Linked DNA regions of Cupriavidus taiwanensis LMG 19424. The protein of the gene in region 1 interacts with the protein of each later gene in a pairwise test. Links are inferred from orthologs where the notes say so. Each region holds a gene or a part of one and is shown in the gene's direction. Other genes may lie near its edges. The genes, in order: gyrB and gyrA.

Region 1 (13,146 bases):
ACCTGCTCGACGTGCTTGCCAACCTGAAGACCGAGCAGGTGCAGGTCAGCCTCGGCGACTCGAATTCGAGCGCGCTGATCACCGTGCCGGACGACGACAACTTCAAGTACGTCGTCATGCCGATGCGCATCTGATGATCCGGTGACAGGACCTGTGCCACAACCAGCGCAGACAGCAACCGGAGCAGCAAACGGCACGCTACGACACCCGGCCCCGGCCGGTACGTCCAGGGGATGAATATCCCGCCGCGGGGGCAGGATCGTTACGACGATCCGCCCCTTTTGCCGTTTTTAGTAACCCGCCATGCGGACCCATCGCGCCCCGCCGCCGGCATGCCAGCCATGCCCGCCCGGCCCGAATTCCGCATTCGCCGCAAGTAGGAAAGACATGACCGAACAGCAGAATCCGCAACAGGAAAACACCTACGGAGCCTCCTCGATCCAGATCCTGGAAGGCCTGGAGGCGGTGCGCAAGCGCCCGGGCATGTATATCGGCGACACCTCCGACGGCACCGGCCTGCACCACCTCGTGTTCGAGGTGCTGGACAACTCCATCGACGAAGCGCTGGCCGGCTACTGCACCGAGATCCAGGTCACCATCCACAGCGACAACTCGATCTCCATCGTCGACAACGGCCGCGGCATCCCGCCCCTGGTCAAATTCGACGACAAGCACGAACCCAAGCGCAGCGCGGCCGAAATCGCCATGACCGAGCTGCACGCCGGCGGCAAGTTCAACCAGAACAGCTACAAGGTCTCCGGCGGCCTGCACGGCGTGGGCGTATCGTGCGTGAACGCGCTGTCCAAGTGGCTGCGCCTGACCGTGCGCCGCGACGGCCAGGTCCACCTGATCGAATTCGCCAAGGGCGAAGTGCAGAACCGCATCATCGAGACCGTGGACGGCCCGGATGGCCAGCCCGTTGAAGTCTCGCCGATGAAAATCACCGGCGCCACCGACAAGCGCGGCACCGAAGTCCACTTCCTGGCCGACGAAGAAATCTTCACCAACGTCGAGTTCCACTACGAGGTGCTGTCCAAGCGCATCCGCGAACTCTCGTTCCTGAACAACGGCGTCCACATCAAGCTGACCGACCAGCGCACCGGCAAGGAAGAAGACTTTGCCTTCTCCGGCGGCGTGAAGGGCTTTGTCGAGTACATCAACCGCGCCAAGACCACCCTGCACCCCAACATCTTCTACGCCAACGCCGAAAAAGACGGCATCGCCGTGGAAGTGGCCATGCAGTGGAACGACGGCTACAACGAGCAGGTGCTCTGCTTCACCAACAACATCCCACAGCGGGATGGCGGCACCCACCTGACCGGCCTGCGCGCCGCGATGACGCGCGTCATCAACAAGTACATCGAAGAAAACGAGATCGCCAAGAAGGCCAAGGTAGAAACCAGCGGCGACGACATGCGCGAAGGCCTGGCCTGCGTGCTCTCCGTGAAGGTGCCCGAGCCCAAGTTCAGCTCGCAGACCAAGGACAAGCTGGTCTCGTCCGAAGTGCGCCTGCCCGTGGAAGAACTCGTCAGCAAGGCCCTGACCGACTTCCTGCTGGAAACGCCCGCCGACGCCAAGACCATCTGCGGCAAGATCGTCGACGCCGCCCGCGCCCGCGAAGCCGCCCGCAAGGCCCGCGAAATGACCCGCCGCAAGGGCGTGATGGACGGCATGGGCCTGCCCGGCAAGCTGGCCGACTGCCAGGAAAAAGACCCCGCCCAGTCCGAACTCTTCCTGGTCGAGGGCGACTCCGCAGGCGGCTCCGCCAAGCAGGGCCGCGACCGTAAGTTCCAGGCCATCCTGCCGCTCAAGGGCAAGATCCTGAACGTAGAGCGCGCCCGCTTCGACAAGATGCTGTCCAGCCAGGAAGTGCTGACGCTGATCACCGCGCTGGGCACCGGCATCGGCAAGGACGACTACAACCTGGACAAGCTGCGCTACCACCGCATCATCATCATGACCGACGCGGACGTGGACGGCTCGCACATCCGCACGCTGCTGCTGACGTTCTTCTATCGGCAGATGCCTGACATCATCGAGCGCGGCTATGTGTATATCGCGCAGCCGCCGCTGTACAAGATCAAGCATGGGAAGGAAGAGCGGTATATCAAGGATGATGTCGAGCTGAATGCCTACCTGCTGAAGCTGGCGATGGAGAAGGCGTCGCTGGTGCGGCCGGATGGGTCGGAAATCAGTGGGGATGCGCTTACCGAGCTGGCTCGTCAGTACCAACTGACCGAAGGCGTGATTGGTCGCTTGTCGCGGGTTGTGGATACCGACGCGCTGCGTGCTATTGCGGATGGGGTGACGCTGGATCTGGATAGTGCGGCGGCGGCGGAGGCTTCAGCGGTGGCGTTGAAGGCTAAGCTGGCGGAGATGCATGCAAAGACTTTGATTGGGGCTGCCGTGAATGATGATGGTACGGCTGATGTGTATGCGCAGTTTGATGAGAAGACTGACAAGCATCGGCTGATGATTGCGCGGCGTCATCATGGCAACGTGCGGTTGTCGCATTTGGATGCGGATTTTGTTCATGGGGCGGATTACGCTGCCCTCTCCAATGCTGCCAAGACTTTCCAAGGGCTGACGCCGGAAGGGACTAAGGTGCAGCGGGGTGAAGGGGATAAGCTTCGGGATCAGACCGTGAATGATTTCCACGGGGCTATGCAATGGCTGCTTGCCGAAGCCGAACGCGGTGTGTCGCGTCAGCGCTATAAGGGTCTTGGTGAGATGAACCCTGAGCAGCTGTTTGAGACGACGCTTGATGTGACCCAACGCCGTTTGCTGAAGGTGCAGATTGAGGATGCTATCGCGGCGGATCAGATCTTTACCACCCTTATGGGTGATGAGGTGGAGCCGCGAAGGAACTTTATTGAGAGTAATGCGTTGGTGGCGAGAAACATTGACGTTTGATCAAGTGTATAGATAGCCGCAAGACCTGAGAATTAAGGACCCATAAGCTAAGAGGCTTGTGGGTCTTTTTTATTAGCAGCCCAACCTGACGCGAGATTGACGGACATTGGTGCCAATAGCCTTCCCACGTGCCGCCGGCTTACGGAGGGGCGTAGCCAAGGCACTTCTGTCACCCACGCTACTTACTTCCTTTATCATTCGCATGACGCCCAACCAGGGCCAAGAGCGACCTCGCGTATGACCGAGAACCAGAACCCAGAACAGAAAGCTCGAGACAATATCGACGCGCTGCTTAAGCAAGCGGGTTGGGTCGTTCAATCAGCGAAGAGGATCGACTTCGGCGCGGGGCTCGGCATCGCTGTCAGGGAATACCAAACCGACGTCGGTCCGGCGGATTATGTCTTATTGGTCGACAAAAAGGCAGTGGGGGTGATTGAGGCAAAGAAGGAAGACCTTGGCCACAAAATCACCGAAGTCGAACAGCAAACTGAAGGTTACGCTGCTGCCAAGCTAAAGTGGGTGAACAACAAGGAGCCCTTGCCCTTTCTCTACGAGAGTACCGGCATCATCACCGGATCTGTCAGAAATTTTGTGTTTAGGGCATAACATGTCGCCAAGGAGCATGTATGCCACGCAAAACCAAGACCAGTCTAGCCGCCGACCGTGAGCTGCCGACCATCCCCGAGGACCTGATCGCCCATTTCGTCAAGGGGCCGATGACCGCTGAGGCCGTGCAGGACGCCTCAATGGCATTCAAGAAGGCCCTGATCGAGCGGGCGCTGGGCGCTGAGCTCGGCCATCATCTGGGCTACCCGCCTGGCGCTGAGCGCCCAGCCGGCACAGCCAATCAGCGCAATGGCAAGAGCGCCAAGACCGTCTTGACCGAGGACGGGCCGCTGCGGGTAGACATCCCGCGCGATCGAGACGGCAGCTTCGATCCGATCCTGATTCCCAAGCACGAGCGGCGCTTCACCGGGTTCGACGACAAGATCATCGCCATGTACGCCCGCGGCATGACCGTGCGCGAGATCCAGGCGTTTCTGGCCGAACAGTACGGCACCGAGGTCTCGCCCGAGTTCATCAGTTCGGTCACCGATGCGGTCATGGACGAGGTCACCACTTGGCAGGCCCGCCCGCTGGAGGTGATGTACCCGGTGGTGTTCTTCGATGCGCTGCGCGTCAAGATGCGTGAGGATGGGGTGGTACGCAACAAGGCCGTCTACCTGGCGCTGGGCGTGTTACCGGACGGCACCCGCGACATCCTGGGCCTGTGGATCGAGAACACCGAAGGCGCCAAGTTCTGGATGAAGGTGTTCAATGACCTGAAGACCCGCGGCACGCAGGACATTCTGATCGCGGTAACAGATGGCCTCAAGGGCATGGAGCAAGCCCTGAACGCGGTGTTCCCGCACACGACGCTGCAGACCTGCATCGTGCATCTGATCCGGAACAGCCTGGAGTACGTCAGCTGGAAGGAGCGCCGGGAGGTAGCCGCGGCGCTTAAGCCCGTGTACACGGCGCCCACCGTGGAGGCAGCGCTGGCCGAGCTGGCGGCCTTCGAGCAAGGAAAATGGGGGCAGCAGTACAAGCCGATCGCCGCGTCCTGGCATCGCGCCTGGGATCAAGTGATCCCATTCTTTACGTTCCCGCCGGCGATCCGCAAGATCATCTACACAACAAATGCGATCGAGAGTATCAATGCGCAGCTGCGCAAGATCATCAAGACGCGGGGACACTTCCCCAGTGATGAGGCAGCAACTAAGCTGCTGTGGCTGGCCCTGCGCAACATCACCGGTAAGTGGGGCAGCTCCACGCACGATTGGAAGGCTGCCATGAACCAGTTTGCGATCCTCTATGAGGAACGCTTCGCCCATCCGCATCGCTGAGATAATGCTGGCTCACCGTCGAATTAGCGGTGAGCCTTTACCTGCCCTGCACACAAAAAAACTGACAGGCCCAACTTCTCTCAGTTCCGCCTCACGTCAAACAAGCCGCATTCACCACCCCCACCGACAACGAAATCACCCCCATCACCGCCCCCATCCCGCGATTGTCGCTTGAGATCGCCTCACTGACGCCCCCCAGCGCCCGCGCCGCCACCAGGTAAGCCACCACCTGCACTGCAAACGCCCCAAACGCCCACAGCAAGAACATCGCAAACGTGGCGTTGTGCTGAATGCTCGACGACAACGTCAGAGAGAACCCCAGCACCGCCCCGCCCAGCGACAACGCCGCGGCGATATTGCCCTCGCGGATCAGCGTGAATTCCCGATGCGGCGTGACGCGCGTATAGACCAATAGGAACAACCCCAGCATGGCAAAGCTGGTGGCGATGTAGATCAGGTAGGCAAGCGCCGGGTGCATGGTATTGACCATTGGATGGACTCGTTGTCGGTTGTCTGGGTTTGCGTGCGGATGGCGTTCGGCAGGGGCATTCAGCCGCCGCCGGAGCGCCCGGAGCTGCCGAAGCGGCTGGTGAAGCCGCCGCGCGATACCACCGGTGCGCGCGATACGGCGGCGGAGCGCATGGTCAGGCCGATGGAGCGTCCGCCGCCGAGCGTGCTGCGGCGTACGGTGGCTTCTTCCACCATGGCGGCGCGTGGGGTGGCGGTGGTGAACGATTGCGTGGGCGTGCCGTTGCGATCGTAAACCTGCATCGGGCGCAGCGGGCCGGACGTCATATCGCGCTGGGTCTGGGTGCCGTTGGGGTGGTAGACGGTGCCGCTGGCGGTGTAGTACGGGCCGTACCAGCGCGCGTAGTACGCGCTGCTGCCGTGCGTGGTGCCGGAGCCTGCCGTTTCGCTGGCGGGGGCGTTGAGGCTGGAGCTGTAGATGGTGCTGGGGTCGTCGATCGGCACGCTTTCGCAGTCGTTGGGCGTGTTCCAGTCGGCCTCGCAGTCCTCCAGCGTGGCGTAGCTGGCGCGGCGCACGGTGACGCCGGGGTCGTCGTCGGCGTCGTCGCTGCAGGAGCCGAGCACGGCCACGCCGGCGACCACGGCGCAGGCGCCAACGATCCACAGTGCGGGCGAGCTGCCCTGCTTTTTCTGTTCGGCCTGGTAGGCGGCGATGCGCGGCGACGGGCCGCCTGAGCCGCCCCGGCCGGGCATGTATGGGCTGCCGTACTTGGAGCGTTTGGTGCCCTTCTTCTTGTTGGCCATGGCTTACGCGTGAGTGAAGTAATGGGGGACGAAGAAGCTGGTGTTCTTCGCGATGGGCCCGGATTCTTCGCGCACGCACAGGCCGCTGGGCACGTCGTCGACGATCCAGACGCCCAGCGTGGTGTAGCGCCCGTCAAAGCGCCGCGCCGGTTCGTAGGCCTGGTAGATGAAGCCTTCCTCGCCATACTCGCCGGGGTTGTGGACGCGGTCGCCCTCGGGGGTGAGTAGCGTTACGCTTTCGCCCTCGCGCGACAGGAAGGGCTTTTTCGCGTGCGGCTTGCCGGCGAAGTGGCCGGGGTCGAAGCTGGCTTCGATCAGGTTGGGATGGCCCGGGAACAGGTCCCACAGGATCGGCAGGATGGCCTTGTTGGACAGCACCGCCTTCCACGGTGGCTCGACCCAGCGCACGGGGCTGTGCGCCAGCTGGTCGCGGTAGTCGGAGGTGGCCATCCATTCCCAAGGGTAGAGCTTGAACACGACTTCCATCGGCACGTTGTCGGCATCGTAGAAGTTGCCGCGGCCGTCGGTGCCGATGTCTTGCAGGTCGATCAGCTTGACGGACCAGCCGGCCTGGAGCGCGGTGTCCATCAGGTACTCGGTATTGCAGACGTCTTCCTGGCTGTCGAACATGCAGGCAAGGTGCAGCAGGCTGGCGTTGCGGTAGTGGTTGCGCAGCCATTGCCAGCGCGCCACCAGTGCGTCGTGCAGGCTGTTGAACTGGTCGGCCTGCGGCTGCACGGCGTCTTTCCAGTACCACTGGGCAACGGCGGATTCGATCAGCGATGTCGGGGTGTCGGCGTTGAACTCGTACAGCTTGGGCACGCCGTGCGGGTCCAGCGTCATGTCGAAGCGGCCGAACAGCGTGGGCTCGTCGCGGTCCCACGAGGTGCGGATCAGTTGGGCGAAGTCCGCGTCGATGGCCAGGCGCGCGAACAGGTCGTGGTCGATCACATGCTGCACGGCTTCCAGGCAACGCTGGTTCAGGTCGTACGCGGCGGCATAGAGCGTTTCCACCTCCTGCTTGCTGAAGGCGTAGGCAGCGTCTTCGCGCCAGTAGAAGAAGGTGTGGTCATCGACTTCGCGCGGGACGTTGAACTCGTCCAGCGAATGGAAGTGGAAGCCCACCTTCTCGAGTTCGCGCGGCCAGTTGCGGCGCGGGGTTTGCGGGATGCGTTGCATCAGCAGGCGAGGGTCAGCAGGGAGGAATCGGGCTGGACCTGGGTGTCGTCCAGCAGGAAGTCGGTAAAGGCGAGCGCAGCGGCGCCGGGGTGCGGCAGCCAGTCGGTAAATGCGATGCCGAGCGGCGCCCACCAGTGCGCGGCATCGGCCAGCACGGGGCCGAAGTCGAGCGCATCGGATTCCACCACGCCGCGAGACGGATGGGCCAGCATCCATTGCATGCCGGCGACCAGGCTCGATGCCACCTGCAGGCTGGTGGCGGTGTTGTACGGCGCCAGCGAGCGCGCGCGCTGCACCGACAGGCGCGAGCCATGCCAGACCGCGCCGTGCCGCCCGCTCATCAGCAGCACGCCGAGTTCGTCTTCGCCGCACTGGATCTCGTCGCGCAGGATGCGTTCGCCGCGCACGCGCGGGGCGGCGCGGTCATCCAGCCATTGCATCGAGGCCTGCGTGGCGGCGGTGGGGCGGTAGGCGTAGTAGACGGTGGGGCGATACAGCGGCTGGCCGGCGCGGGTGTCGGTCAGGTATTCGGCGATCGAGATCGATTCGTTGTGCGTGATCAGGCAGGCGTCGAACGGACCGTGCACCGGCGACCACGAGCGCACGCGCGTGCGATGGCCCGGCCGGTCCAGCGCGATCGCCGCGCCGCTGCCGTAGCTGTGGCGATAGCCATCTGGCGGCAGCGCGGGCTCATGGCTGCCCCAGCCGAGTTCGGCGTCCTGCAGGCATTCGGTGATAAAGCCTTCGGCGGACCAGGTGTTGGCGAACTCGCCGTCGCGCGGATAGCCGGGCGCCTGCTGGCTGTCGTATTCGGCGACCTGGATCACGCGCACGTCCAGCGCGCGCGCCAGCGCGGCCCAAGCGGCGCGATCGCCGGGCTCCGGCTGATTCAATCCGGCCTTGCCGGCCAGTGCCATCAGCGCGGCCTTGACCAGCACCGAGACCAACCCGGGATTGGCGCCATGCGCGACCAGGGCGGTCGGCAGCGCCTCGCGGCCGCGGGCGAAGGCCAGCATCTCGTGGCGCAGCGCGTAGTTGCTCAGGTGCGAGGCCCGCGGATCGGCTGTGTAGTCCCAGGGTTCGATGCCGGCATCGACATAGAACGCGCCGTGCGCCTGCGCCAGTGCGATCAGGTCGCGGCTGCAGACGGACGGGGCCAGGTTCAGCAGGAAGGCCCCGGGCCGCAGCAGCGGGACCAGCATGGTTTCGTAGTTGCCCGCGGTGATGGTGGCCTGGATGGCTTGCAGCTTGTGGCGGGCGACCAGTTCCTGGCGCGCGCGGTCCAGCACGCGGTCGACCACGGTGATCGCTGCCCGCGGCCAGGCCAGCTCCAGCAGCGGCAGCACGGCCTGGCCGATGCAGCCGAAACCAACGATGACGATTTGTTCGATCACGCAGACCCTTCCGCCCGAGAAACGGCAAGGGCGGTCCCGGACGCGGCCACGCCGGCACAGGACTGCCTTCGCCTGGCTTTATCAATTCTGATCAGAATCGCTAAATCTAGCGAAGGGCAATACTATCGCCGCGCGCGGCGGCTGCCAACTGCCGGCAGGGTCCCTGGCCCGCGCTTCAGCGCAGCAGGCGCCAGGCCAGCCGCGCCGCCACGCGCGCGCCCAGGTGGTCACGGTCGTACTGGGGGTTGTACTCCGCCAGGTCGGCCACGCGCAGCTTGCCGCTGCGGCGGACCAGCCCCACGACTTCCTCCACCACCGGCAACGGCACGCCGTAGGCGGCGGGCGCCGACACGCCCGGCATCACCGCGCCCGGCAGCGCGTCGAGGTCGATGGTCAGGTAGACATGGTCGGCCGCATCGATGCGCGCGGACAGCTCCGCCAGCCGCGCAGCCAGGTGGCGCTCCTGCATGTCGACGTCTTCCACATAGCACACGCCCAGCGCCTCTGCACGGCCGAACAGCGCTGGCGTATTGGCGAGGCGGCTGACGCCCAGGCAGACATAGTCGAACGGCTGGCCGCGCTCCGCGCAGGCATGGGCGATCTGGTCGAACGGCGTGCCGGAACTGGCGGGCCGGCTGGTGCGCAGGTCGAAGTGGGCGTCGATATTGACGATCAGCACGCGGCCATCATCGTGCTGCGCATCCAGGTGCGCGCGCAGGCCCTGCCATGTGCCCCAGGCCACTTCATGGCCGCCGCCTAGTACCAGGGGAAAGCCGCCACGCGCCAGCACTGCGTGGACGGCGTCCGCCAGCGCCTGCTGGGCGGATTCCAGGTCGCCGTCGTCGCAGCTGACATTGCCTGCGTCGTACAGCGCTTGCAGGCCGTGCGCCGGCACGTTGGCCAGCGCCTGGCGGATGGCGTCGGGGCCGTGGGCGGCGCCGGGGCGGCCCTGGTTGCGCAGCACGCCGGCATCGCAGCGGAAGCCGAGCAAGACCGGCGCGTGGTCCAGCGGCGCGGTGTCCGCGGTGTCCAGCGCCTGCACGATGCGGAACAGCCGCGTGGTGTCGCCCTGCTCGCCGTGATCGACACGGCCCTGCCAGGGGTTTTGCGTCACTGCCATCCTCATGCCCGTGTCAGCACCGCCTGCAGGAAGCCGCGCGTGCGTTCCTGCGTCGGCGCGGAGAAGATCACCGACGGCGGCCCGGCCTCGATAATGCCGCCGCCGTCCATGACCACCACCACATCGGCCACTTCGCGGGCGAAGCCCATTTCATGGGTGACCACGACCATGGTCATGCCTTCGGCGGCCAGCACCTTCATTACCTGCAGCACTTCGCCCACCAGCTCGGGGTCCAGCGCGGAGGTCGGCTCGTCGAACAGCATCACGCGCGGCTCCATCGCCAGCGCGCGGGCAATGGCCACGCGCTGCTTCTGGCCGCCGGACAGGCTGGCCGGCATGGCGTGCGCCTTGTGCGCCAGGCCGACTTTCTCCAGCAGGCTGATTGCCTTGCGCTCGGCGTCGTCGCGCGAGACGCCGCGCAGCATGCGCGGTCCCACCGTGACGTTATGCAGCACAGACAAGTGCGGGAACAGGTTGAACGACTGGAACACCATGCCCACTTCGGTGCGCAGCTGGTTCAGCCCCTGCTCGTCGATCAGCTGGCCATCGGTCACCAGGCGCTTGCCGACGATGTCGATGGTGCCCGCCTCGGGCTGCTCCAGCCCGTTGCAGCAGCGCAGGAAGGTGCTCTTGCCCGAGCCGCTGGGGCCGATCACCACCACCACCTGCGACGGTTCCACGTCAAAGTCGATGCCGCGCAGCACCGTGTGGCTGCCGAACGATTTGCCCAGGTTGCGGATCCGGATGATTGCGGAATCGCTCATTGCACCATGCCTCCCATGCGCAGCCGTTGTTCGGCGCGGCGCAGGATCAGCCCGGCCGCGCTAGTCAGGATCAGATACACCAGCGCGATCGCCAGGTAGACCTCCAGCGACCGGTACGACACGCTGATGATCTTCTGGCCCTCGTGCATCAGGTCGGCAATGGTCAGCAGCGACACCAGCGCCGAATTCTTGATCAGCGCGATGAACTCGTTGCCCAGCGGCGGGATCATGCGCACGATGGCCTGCGGCAGGATGATCGCGCGCATGGCCTGGCCGGACGACATGCCGATCGAGCGCGCGGCTTCCATCTGGCCCTTGTCGACGGACTGGATCGCGCCGCGCACGATCTCCGAGACATAGGCGCCGGAATAGATGCCCAGCCCGATCACGCCGCACACGAAGGCCGGCAGCAGGATGTTGAACTGCGGCAGCCCGAAGAACAGCAGAAACAGCTGCACCAGCAGCGGCGTGCCGCGGATGAAGGTGACATAGGCGGTGCAGATGCCGTAGATGACGCGGCGCTTCGGGTCCAGCCGGCCGATGCCGACCAGCAGGCCCATCACGCAGCCCAGCACCAGCGCGCAAGCCGTTACCTGCACGGTGATGACGGCGCCGTGCAGGATGTCAGGCCACCCGGCGAAGACGGGAGAAAAATCCAGTTCCATGGTGTCGGTCCGCGTGGCTTACTTGGCGGCGCTGCCGAACCACTTCTGAGTCAGCTTCGCGTAAGTGCCATCGGCCTTGACCTTGGCCAGCGCGGCATTCAGCGCGCGGGTCAGTTCGGGCGTGTCCTTGCGCACGGCCATGCCGTATTCCTCGGTGGTCAGCTGCTGTTCCACCACGCGCAGGCCGCCGCGGGTCTTGACGTACTGCATCGCGGCCGGCTTGCCGGTCACGGCGGCATCGGCGCGGCCGATCTCCACCAGGTTGAACATTTCCTGGTTCTTCTCGACTTCCACGCGCGTCACCTGCGGATAGGTGTCGCGCAGGAAGCTGACCGACTTGGTCCCCACCTGCACGCTGACCTTCTTGCCGTTCAGGTCTTCCGGCTTGTTGATGGCGGTGTTGCCGCTCTTGACCAGCGCCACCAGGCCGCCTGTGTAGTACGGCTCGGTAAAGTCCACCACCTTGCGGCGCTCCGGGGTGATGTAGATGCCGGACACGGCCATGTCGAAGCGGCGCGAGACCAGGCCCGGGATCAGGCCCTTGAAGTCGATGTTGGTCCATTCCACCTGCTTGCCCATGGTCTTGGCCATGGCCTCCACCAGCTCGACGTCAAAGCCGGTGCGCTTGCCGTTCTCGATGAATTCCATCGGCGGGAAGGTGGCGTCGGTGGCGACGCGCAGCACGTTGCTGTCCTGCGCGTGCGCGGATGCGCCGAAGGTCAGTCCGGCCACGGCCGAGAGGGCGGCGATCAGGCATTTGCGACGAAGGTTCATGGGGGTCTCCTTTTTCCGGGAACGGGAAATCTGCCGTCGCGCAGGCTTGCGGACGGTGCGGTAACGATTGCTTCAGGTTTTCAGTAAGACTGCAGCCGCGCGGAAATCCGCATGGCTGCCGCCACGGTCATGTCGATCAGCGCGCTTTCGCGGCCTTGCCTGCGCGTGGCCGGCACCATCAGCGTGATGGAGCCCAGCGCGTCGGCCTTGGCCCGCCGCGAGAACAGCGGTGCGCTCACGCCCCACACGCCGGGGTCCACTTCGCCCTCGCTGACGGCATAGCCGGTCGCGCGGATCGCGGCGAGTTCCGCCAGCAGCTGTTCCGCTTCGGCCGGCTCGCACTGGGCCCGGACCACGCGCTCGCGCGCATCGTCGCGCATGAAGGCCAGCAGCGACTTGGCCGACGCGCCCGCGCGCAGCGGCACGCCGCGGCCCTTCTCGAACGAGCAGCGCAGCGACTGGCGGCTCTCCACCATCTCCAGGCATACCGCGTGATCCTTGACCGCGACCACCAGGCCGACGCTTTCATCCGACTGCTGCGCCAGCAGCCGCATATCGGGCAGCGCTTCGCGGGCCAGGTGCGAGGCCATGTCGAACCCGAGCGCCAGCTGCAGGCTGATCGGGCCCGGCGCGTATTCGCCGTCGGACTCGAGCACGAAGCCCCAGCGCTTGAGCAGCATCAGCTGGCGGTAGAGCGTGCTCTTGGGCAGGCCGGTCCGGGCCACCAGTTCGCGCACCGTGATCGGCGCGCCGTGGTGCGCCAGCGCGGCCAGCACGAACAGCACGCGATCGGCGCCGCCGGCAGGCTGGGCCGATTCGGTGGACGTGGGAGACGCCGGTTGCGGGGCAATGGTTGGGTCGACAGCATTCAACATGGGGCCCAAGAATAGGACCGGATTCCCGGAAAACAAAACCGCCAGTCCCGGAAAATGGGAATGCGTGCCTAGGGATAACCCTTGGTGGGTCGCAATTTGATGGGTGGGGTGCGCGCGGCGCCGCTTCGTGATGGTCAGTAAATCCCGGGCAGCATCCGCCAGGTACGCGCGCAATAGGACGCATACGCCTCGCCGAACTGGTCGCGCAGCAGCGCTTCTTCCGCCCGGATGCGCGCCAGCAGCGGCGGCACCATCAGCAACGTCAGCACTACCCCCACGCCGGAGCGGAAGGCCAGCCCCCATC
Region 2 (8,026 bases), 800 kb from region 1 along the record:
TTGCCCTTGCCTTCGGTGTAGACGCGGTTGGCTTCAACGCCCTTGCTCACCAGGTAAGCCTTGACCGATTCAGCGCGGCGGATCGACAGGCGATCGTTGTACTTGTCCGAGCCGAACGAGTCGGTGTGGCCAACGGCGATGATGACTTCCAGGGTGATGCCTTGCAGCTTCGACACCAGGTCGTCCAGCTTGGCCTTGCCTTCGGGCTTCAGCACAGCCTTGTCGAAGTCGAACAGGGTGTCAGCAGCGAAAGTGACCTTCTCGCTCGAAACCACCGGAGGAGCCACCGGAGCCGGAGCCGGAGCGGCCACAGCCGGAGCCAGGGCGCCGTCGCACAGCGCGTTGGCCGTGGCCGGGGTCCAGGAGCTGTCGCGCCAGCAGAGCTCGTTCGTGCCATTCTTCCACACGTACTCGCTCGTACCGTTGCCCCAGTTGTCGTTCACTGCCTTCTTTTCATAAGGGACGGACTGAGCTTGAGCGGATGCAGCCATTACTGCGGTAGCTGCAACGAGCGCGAGCTTGGCAAATTTTTTCATATTTCTCCTCTCAGGATGAGATCACCGCAGGGTTACTGCGAGCAAATGGACGAAAACAAGTCATACATTCTTCGGAGTATAACATTCTCGATGTGGTGGATGCTCCACTTCGAACAATGTCTGGCTCTTCGCTGGGGAATTGTGCCACAAGGGTCGTTTCCTAAGAAGTAAATATATTCGATTCGCCGCACGGGTTTTGGGCCTGTGGTGTTTGTGCAACATGGGTCTTGTGTCGCCCGCAAAGCCTTGTGGCATCAGGGATTCCGGGTTTCAGTGCTGCCCTCGGAGGGGCGCTGCGGGGCCTGTCCGGGGAGCGGCGGGCAGGGGTTGCCGGCATGTTAGAATGGCACGTTGGCCAGCCGTCAGGCGCCCCTCGGCGCCGCGTGCCAAAGGCCCTGCCATTTGCTTAAACCTGCCGCATAAACCACGCCGCAATGGATCCATTCGCAAAAGAAACCCTTCCGGTCTCCCTAGAAGAGGAAATGCGCCGCTCCTACCTGGATTACGCCATGAGCGTGATCGTCGGGCGCGCGCTTCCCGATGTCCGGGATGGCTTGAAACCGGTGCACCGGCGCGTGCTGTATGCGATGCACGAACTCAACAACGACTGGAACCGCGCCTACAAGAAGTCGGCCCGTATCGTTGGGGATGTGATCGGTAAGTACCATCCGCACGGCGATACCGCTGTCTACGACACCATCGTGCGCATGGCGCAGGACTTCTCGCTGCGCTACATGCTGGTCGACGGCCAGGGGAATTTCGGTTCCGTGGACGGTGATAACGCCGCGGCCATGCGTTATACCGAAATCCGCCTGTCGAAAATCGCGCACGAGATGCTGCATGACATCGACAAGGAAACCGTCGATTTCGACAGCAACTATGACGGCTCTGAAAAAGAGCCTTCGATTCTCCCGGCGCGAATTCCCAATCTGCTAATCAATGGTTCGTCGGGTATTGCCGTCGGCATGGCCACCAATATCCCGCCGCATAACCTGAATGAAATCGTCGACGGCTGTCTGCATCTGCTGCGTAACCCGCAGGCGACGGTGGACGAGCTGATTGAATTGATTCCGGCGCCGGATTTTCCCACCGCCGGCATTATCTATGGCATTCAGGGCGTTCGCGAAGGCTACCGCACCGGCCGCGGCCGCGTAGTGATGCGCGCCAAGACGCACTTCGAGGATATCGACCGCGGCCAGCGCCAGGCCATCATCGTTGACGAGCTGCCGTACCAGGTCAACAAGCGCACGCTGCTGGAGCGCATTGCCGAGCTGGTCACGGAAAAGAAGATCGAAGGCATCTCGGATATCCGCGACGAGTCGGACAAGTCCGGCATGCGGGTGGTGATCGAGCTCAAGCGCAACGAGGTGCCCGAGGTCGTCCTCAACAACCTATATAAGAACACCCAGCTGCAGGACACCTTCGGCATGAACATGGTGGCGCTGGTCGACCGCCAGCCGCGCTTGCTGAACCTGCGCCAGATGCTGGAGTACTTCCTGGCGCACCGCCGCGAGGTCGTGACCCGCCGCACGGTGTTCGAACTGCGCAAGGCGCGCGAGCGGGGCCACGTGCTGGAAGGGCTGGCGGTGGCGCTGGCCAACATTGACGAGTTCATCGCCATCATCAAGGCGGCGCCGACACCGCCGATTGCCAAGCAGGAGCTGATGAGCAAGGCGTGGGATTCCGCGCTGGTCCGCGAAATGCTGGCCCGGGCGGAAGGCGAAACCCCCGGTGGGCGCGCGTCGTACCGGCCGGACGGGCTGCCGGCGGTATTTGGCATGCAGCCGGACGGCCTGTACCGGCTGTCCGATGGCCAGGCGCAGGAAATCCTGCAAATGCGCCTGCAACGCCTCACTGGCCTCGAACAAGACAAGATCGTCCAGGAATATCGCGACATCATGGCGGAAATCGCCGACTTGCTCGACATCCTGGCGCGTCCCGAACGCATTACTACCATCATCATCGACGAGCTGACGGCGATTCGCGCCGAATTCGGCGATGAGCGGCGCTCGCAGATCGAGCTGAACGCGACCGAGCTGGATACCGAGGACCTCATCACTCCGCAGGACATGGTGGTGACGCTGTCGCACAGCGGCTATATGAAGAGCCAGCCGATCTCCGAATACCGCGCGCAAAAGCGTGGCGGCCGGGGCAAGCAGGCGGCGGCGACCAAGGAAGACGACTGGATCGACACGCTGTTCGTGGCCAACACCCACGACTACATCCTGTGCTTCTCCAACCGTGGCCGGCTGTACTGGCTGAAGGTCTATGAGGTACCGCAGGGCTCGCGCAACTCGCGCGGGCGGCCGATCGTCAACATGTTCCCACTCTCGGAAGGCGAGAAGATCAACGTCATCCTGCCGGTGCGGCAGTTTGACGCCGAGCATTTCATCTTCATGGCGACCGCGCGCGGTACGGTCAAGAAGACGGCGCTGACCGAATTCTCGAACCCGCGCAAGGCCGGCATCATCGCGGTCGATCTCGACGAAGGCGACTACCTGATCGGTGCGGCCGTGACCGACGGCCAGCACGACGTGATGCTGTTCTCGGACGCCGGCAAGGCGGTTCGCTTCGACGAGAACGATGTGCGCCCGATGGGCCGCCAGGCGCGCGGCGTGCGCGGCATGAACCTGGAAGAGGGCCAGGCGGTGATCGCCATGCTGGTGGCGCCGGCCGAGACCGCTGAAGAGGCGGCGGATGCAGGCGTGCGCGGCAGCGTGCTGACCGCGACCGAGAACGGCTACGGCAAGCGCACGCCCATCGCCGAGTACACTCGACATGGCCGCGGCACCAAGGGCATGATTGCGATCCAGACGAGCGAGCGCAACGGCCGTGTGGTGGCTGCTGCACTGGTGTCGCCCGAAGACGAAATCATGCTGATCACCACCGGCGGCGTGCTGATCCGTACGCGCGTGGCAGAAATCCGCGAGATGGGCCGCGCCACCCAGGGTGTCACGCTGATTAACGTGGACGAAGGCACCAAGCTGTCCGGGCTGCAGCGCATCGTCGAAAGCGATGCCGACAACGGCGGCAATGGCGAGGAGCCGGAGGAAGCCGACGGTACGGAAGGCGCCGAGGGTGCCGCCGGTGCGGATGCCGACGCGAAGCCCTAAGGCAAAACGTAAATTGTTGCAACAATAGGACGCCAGCCGGAACTCGCCTCGCGGCTGTCCGGACTAAAACGGACGTATTTACCAGGGAGTCACAATGCTCAAAACCTATCGACGTATCGCTGTTCTGGCTGCTTTTGTCCCGACCTTCATGGTGGCGCAGCATGCCCACGCACAGGACGCGGAAAAGACAGCGGCCATCAAGGAACTGCTTTCCGTCATGCAGGCAGACCAGGCTGTGAAGGGCCAGGCAGAGAACTGGCAGCAGGGCGCGAAGCAGGAAGCGCCGCTGGTCCTCGAGCAGGTGCTGGTCGAAAACAAGACCCTGAGCGACAAGCAGAAGCAGGCCGCCGTTGAAAAGCTGAAGAAGAACGGCGCGGTCCAGCGCATCGTCGATGGCGCCGGCACGGCGTTCACCACGGACGGTTTCCGCAAGGACGCCATCCAGGCGCACTACGATGCCTTCGGCAAGTACTACACCACGCAGGAACTGAAGGACCTGACCACCTTCCTGAAGTCGCCGACCGGCCAGAAGTTCATGGCCAACCAGGGCAAGGCAACGCAGGAAATCTGGGGCTCGATGATGCAGAAGTACGGCCCGCAGGTCGGCAAGTCGATGCGTGACGCCGCCGAGAAGGAAATCACCGCCGCCTCGAAGTGATGCCGGTGTGATCCGCAACGGATCGGCCGGCCCCCGCCCGACCGCGTTCGGGCGGGCGCTGCAAACCGGGGGGCTGACCCCCGGGCGCCCAACGGGGCGCGGGTTTGAGGGATAATGGCTGCTTGGGTAACACCGGCAGCCATTTTTCCATCCCCCGTCTCATGAACGATCCCCAGAATCCCGCTCTCGCCGGCATGATGCAGCGTGCATTGGCCGAACGCGTCTACAACTTCTCGCCCGGCCCGGCAGCGCTGCCTGCCGAAGTGCTGCAACAGGCTGCCGAGGAGATGCTGTCCTGGCGCGGGACCGGGGTGTCGGTGATGGAGATGAGCCACCGCAGCCGCGAGTTCGAAAGCATCCACAACCAGGCCATCGCCGACCTGCGCGAACTGCTGCATATTCCCGCCAACTACCGCGTGCTGTTCCTGCAGGGCGGTGCCATCGGCGAAAACGGCATCGTGCCGCTGAACCTGATGCGCCTGCGCCATGCCGACGCGCCCAAGGCCGACTTCGTCGTCACCGGCACCTGGTCGGTCAAGACCGAGCAGGAAGCACGCCGCTACGGCGCGGTCAATATCGCCGCCAGCAGCGAGGCCCAGAAATACCACCGCATTCCGGACGTGGCCGACTGGAAGCTGTCTGACGACGCCGGTTACGTGCACCTGTGCACCAACGAGACCATCGTCGGCGTGGAGTTCCAGGACATTCCGGACATCGGCCAAGTCAAGGGCAACCGCGTCGTGGTGGCGGACGCGTCCAGCCATATCCTGTCGCGGCCCATCGACTGGTCGCGGGTGCAGGTGGTCTACGGCGGCGCGCAGAAGAACATCGGCCCGGCAGGCGTCACCATCGTGATCGTGCGCGAGGACCTGATCGGCCACGCCCATCCGCTGTGCCCGTCGGCATTCAACTGGCGCCTGGTGGCCGAGCACAACTCGATGTACAACACGCCGCCGACCTATGCGATCTATATCGCTGGCCTGGTGTTCCAGTGGCTCAAGCGCCAGGGTGGCGTGCCCGCGATCGAACAGCGCAATATCGCCAAGGCGTCGGCGCTGTACGACTACCTCGACCAGAGCGATTTCTATCGCAACGAGATCCATCCCAGCTGCCGCTCGCGCATGAACGTACCGTTCTTCCTGGGCGACGAATCGCGCAACGAGGCGTTCCTGCAGCAGGCGCGGGCCAATGGCCTGGTGCAGTTGAAGGGGCACAAGACCGTGGGCGGCATGCGCGCCAGCATCTATAACGCCATGCCGCTCGAAGGCGTGATGGCGCTGATCGACTTCATGCGCGAATTCGAGCGGACCTCCGCCTGACGCGCATTCCCGCTGGCGGGCCCGCGCATGCCATTCGCGGCGTGCCGGCCGGCGCGGGACGTTTTCCTGGCCGCCACGCCTGGCGGCCTACCGGATTGATACAACATGACAAGCCAAGACCGCACCCCCGCGCGCGAGGAGACGCCGCCCAATGCGCCGCACAACGGCGACAGCCACCTGAGTGATGCCGAGCGCAAGCTGTCGGTCGAACTGGGCCCGCTGCGCGAGCAGATCGATACGGTGGACCGCGAGCTGCTGGCGATGCTGAATCGCCGTGCGAAGCTGGCGCTCGAAGTGGGCGAGGTCAAGAAGAAGTACGGGGCACCGGTGTTCCGTCCGGAGCGCGAGCTGCAGGTCATCCGCAAGGTACAGGGCGCCAACCCGGGCCCGTTGCTGGGGGAAAGCGTGGCGGCCATCTGGCGTGAGGTGATGTCGGCCTGCCGCGGGCTGGAGAAGCCGCTGGAAGTGGCGTTCCTGGGCCCGGCCGGCACCTTCTCGGAGCAGGCGCTGTACGCGCATTTCGGCCACGAGGTGTCGGGCGTGCCTTGTCCGAGCATCGACGAGGTGTTCCGCGCGGTCGAGGCGGGCACGGTCGAGTACGGCGTGGTGCCGGTCGAAAATTCGACCGAGGGCGCGGTGTCGCGCACGCTGGACCTGTTCCTGCAGACTTCGCTGAAGATCAGCGGCGAGATCGCGCTCAAGGTGCACCACAACCTGATGGCGTCGACGCCAGACATGAAAGGCGTCACGGTGGTGCGCGCGCATGCGCAGGCGCTGGCGCAGTGCCAGCACTGGCTGACCGCCAACTACCCGCACCTCGAGCGCCAGGCCGTGTCGAGCAACGCCGAAGCGGCGCGCATGGCAAGCGAAGACCCCACCGTGGCCGCGATTGCCGGCGAGTCCGCCGCCAACCGCTACCACCTGCACCTGGTGCGCACGCATATCCAGGACGATCCGCACAACCGCACGCGCTTTGCCGTGATCGGCCGCTATGAGACCGAGCCCTCGGGCAGCGACCAGACCTCGCTGATCCTGTCGGTGCCCAACAAGGCCGGCGCGGTGTACCAGTTGCTGGCGCCGCTGGCCGCGAACGGCGTGTCGATGTGCCGCTTCGAGTCGCGTCCGGCGCGCAGCGGCGCGTGGGAGTACTACTTCTACGTCGACGTGGAAGGGCACCAGCATGAGCCGGCGGTGGCGCGCGCAATCGAAGAGCTGCGCCGCAATGCTGCCTACCTGAAGGTGCTGGGCTCGTATCCGTCGAGCAAGTAAGGCAGCCGGAAAGAACAAGGAGACGAGATGGCAGAGCAGGGCAAGCAGGGCGGCGCGACCACGGTATTCGGGCCGGACTATGTGCGGGCGATTTCGCCATACGTGGCTGGCAAGCCGATTTCCGAAGTCGCGCGCGAGTTCGGCCTGGACGAGGCCGGCATCGTCAAGCTCGCCTCCAACGAAAACCCGCTGGGCATGCCGGATTCGGCCCGCGCTGCGGTGGCCGCGGCCGTCGCTGAACTGGGCCGCTATCCCGACGCGAACGGCTTTGCGTTGAAGGGTGCGCTGTCGGCGCGCTTCGGCGTGCCGGCCGAGTGGCTGACGCTGGGCAACGGCAGCAACGACATCCTTGAGCTGGCCGCGCATGCGCTGGTGGAGCCGGGCCAGTCGATCGTCTATGCCGAGTACTCGTTCGCGGTGTACGCGCTGGCCACGCAGGAGATCGGCGCCCGCGCCATCGAAGTGCCCGCGCGCGACTACGGCCATGACCTGGACGCGATGGCCGCGGCGATTGCACCGGATACGCGCCTGGTCTTTATCGCCAACCCCAACAACCCGACCGGCACCTTCCTGCCGGCTGCGCAGCTCGAAGCCTTCCTGCAGCGGGTGCCGCGCCATGTCGTGGTGGTGCTGGACGAGGCCTACAACGAGTACCTCGATGCCGACCAGCAATACGATGCGATTGCCTGGGTGCGCCGCTATCCCAACCTGCTGGTGTCGCGCACGTTCTCCAAGGCCTATGGCCTGGCGGGGCTGCGCATCGGCTATGCGGTGGCGCAGCCGGAACTGACCGACCTGCTGAACCGCATCCGCCAGCCGTTCAACGTCAACAGCGTGGCGCAGGCAGCCGCCATGGCTGCGCTGGCCGATACCGGTTTCCTGCGCCGCAGCGCGGAACTGAACCGTGACGGCAAGCGGCAGCTGACCGAGGCGTTCGACCGGCTCGGCCTGGAATACGTGCCGTCGTCCGGGAATTTCGTGCTGGTGCGGGTGGGCGACGATGATGGCGCCGGCGCGCACGTGAACCTGGCGTTGCTCAGGCAGGGCGTGATCGTGCGCCCGGTGGGCAACTACAACCTGCCGCGCTGGCTGCGCGTGACCATCGGCTTGCCGGAAGAAAACGCGGCGTTT

What was found.
Region 2: the proteins of gyrB (region 1) and gyrA interact in binary tests that used the Escherichia coli proteins (3 or more experiments, as listed by UniProt). The link is inferred for Cupriavidus taiwanensis LMG 19424 from one-to-one orthologs.

The regions. Positions count from the first base shown.
Region 1 is NC_010528.1:3,883-17,028, forward strand. Bases 1-3,150 are described here. They hold gyrB (DNA topoisomerase (ATP-hydrolyzing) subunit B), read left to right. Parts: upstream 1-387; coding sequence 388-2,913; downstream 2,914-3,150. Other genes in these bases: dnaN (DNA polymerase III subunit beta), read left to right, coding at 1-134. Also shown: RALTA_RS00020 (hypothetical protein), read left to right, coding at 3,151-3,519; RALTA_RS00025 (IS256-like element ISRta2 family transposase), read left to right, coding at 3,540-4,799; RALTA_RS00030 (DUF350 domain-containing protein), read right to left, coding at 4,891-5,289; RALTA_RS00035 (hypothetical protein), read right to left, coding at 5,349-6,071; RALTA_RS00040 (glutathionylspermidine synthase family protein), read right to left, coding at 6,075-7,250; RALTA_RS00045 (saccharopine dehydrogenase NADP-binding domain-containing protein), read right to left, coding at 7,250-8,644; hutG (formimidoylglutamase), read right to left, coding at 8,820-9,770; RALTA_RS00055 (amino acid ABC transporter ATP-binding protein), read right to left, coding at 9,767-10,528; RALTA_RS00060 (amino acid ABC transporter permease), read right to left, coding at 10,525-11,193; RALTA_RS00065 (glutamine ABC transporter substrate-binding protein), read right to left, coding at 11,212-11,967; RALTA_RS00070 (IclR family transcriptional regulator), read right to left, coding at 12,048-12,842; RALTA_RS00075 (methyltransferase family protein), read right to left, coding at 12,977-13,146. UniProt on the Escherichia coli protein: DNA gyrase negatively supercoils closed circular double-stranded DNA in an ATP-dependent manner to maintain chromosomes in an underwound state.
Region 2 is NC_010528.1:798,551-806,576, forward strand. Bases 610-3,849 are described here. They hold gyrA (DNA gyrase subunit A), read left to right. Parts: upstream 610-970; coding sequence 971-3,649; downstream 3,650-3,849. Other genes in these bases: RALTA_RS03720 (DUF2059 domain-containing protein), read left to right, coding at 3,744-3,849. In the rest of the region: outer membrane protein OmpA, read right to left, coding at 1-536; more of RALTA_RS03720, read left to right, coding at 3,850-4,307; serC (3-phosphoserine/phosphohydroxythreonine transaminase), read left to right, coding at 4,469-5,626; pheA (prephenate dehydratase), read left to right, coding at 5,732-6,895; hisC (histidinol-phosphate transaminase), read left to right, coding at 6,923-8,026. UniProt on the Escherichia coli protein: A type II topoisomerase that negatively supercoils closed circular double-stranded (ds) DNA in an ATP-dependent manner to maintain chromosomes in an underwound state.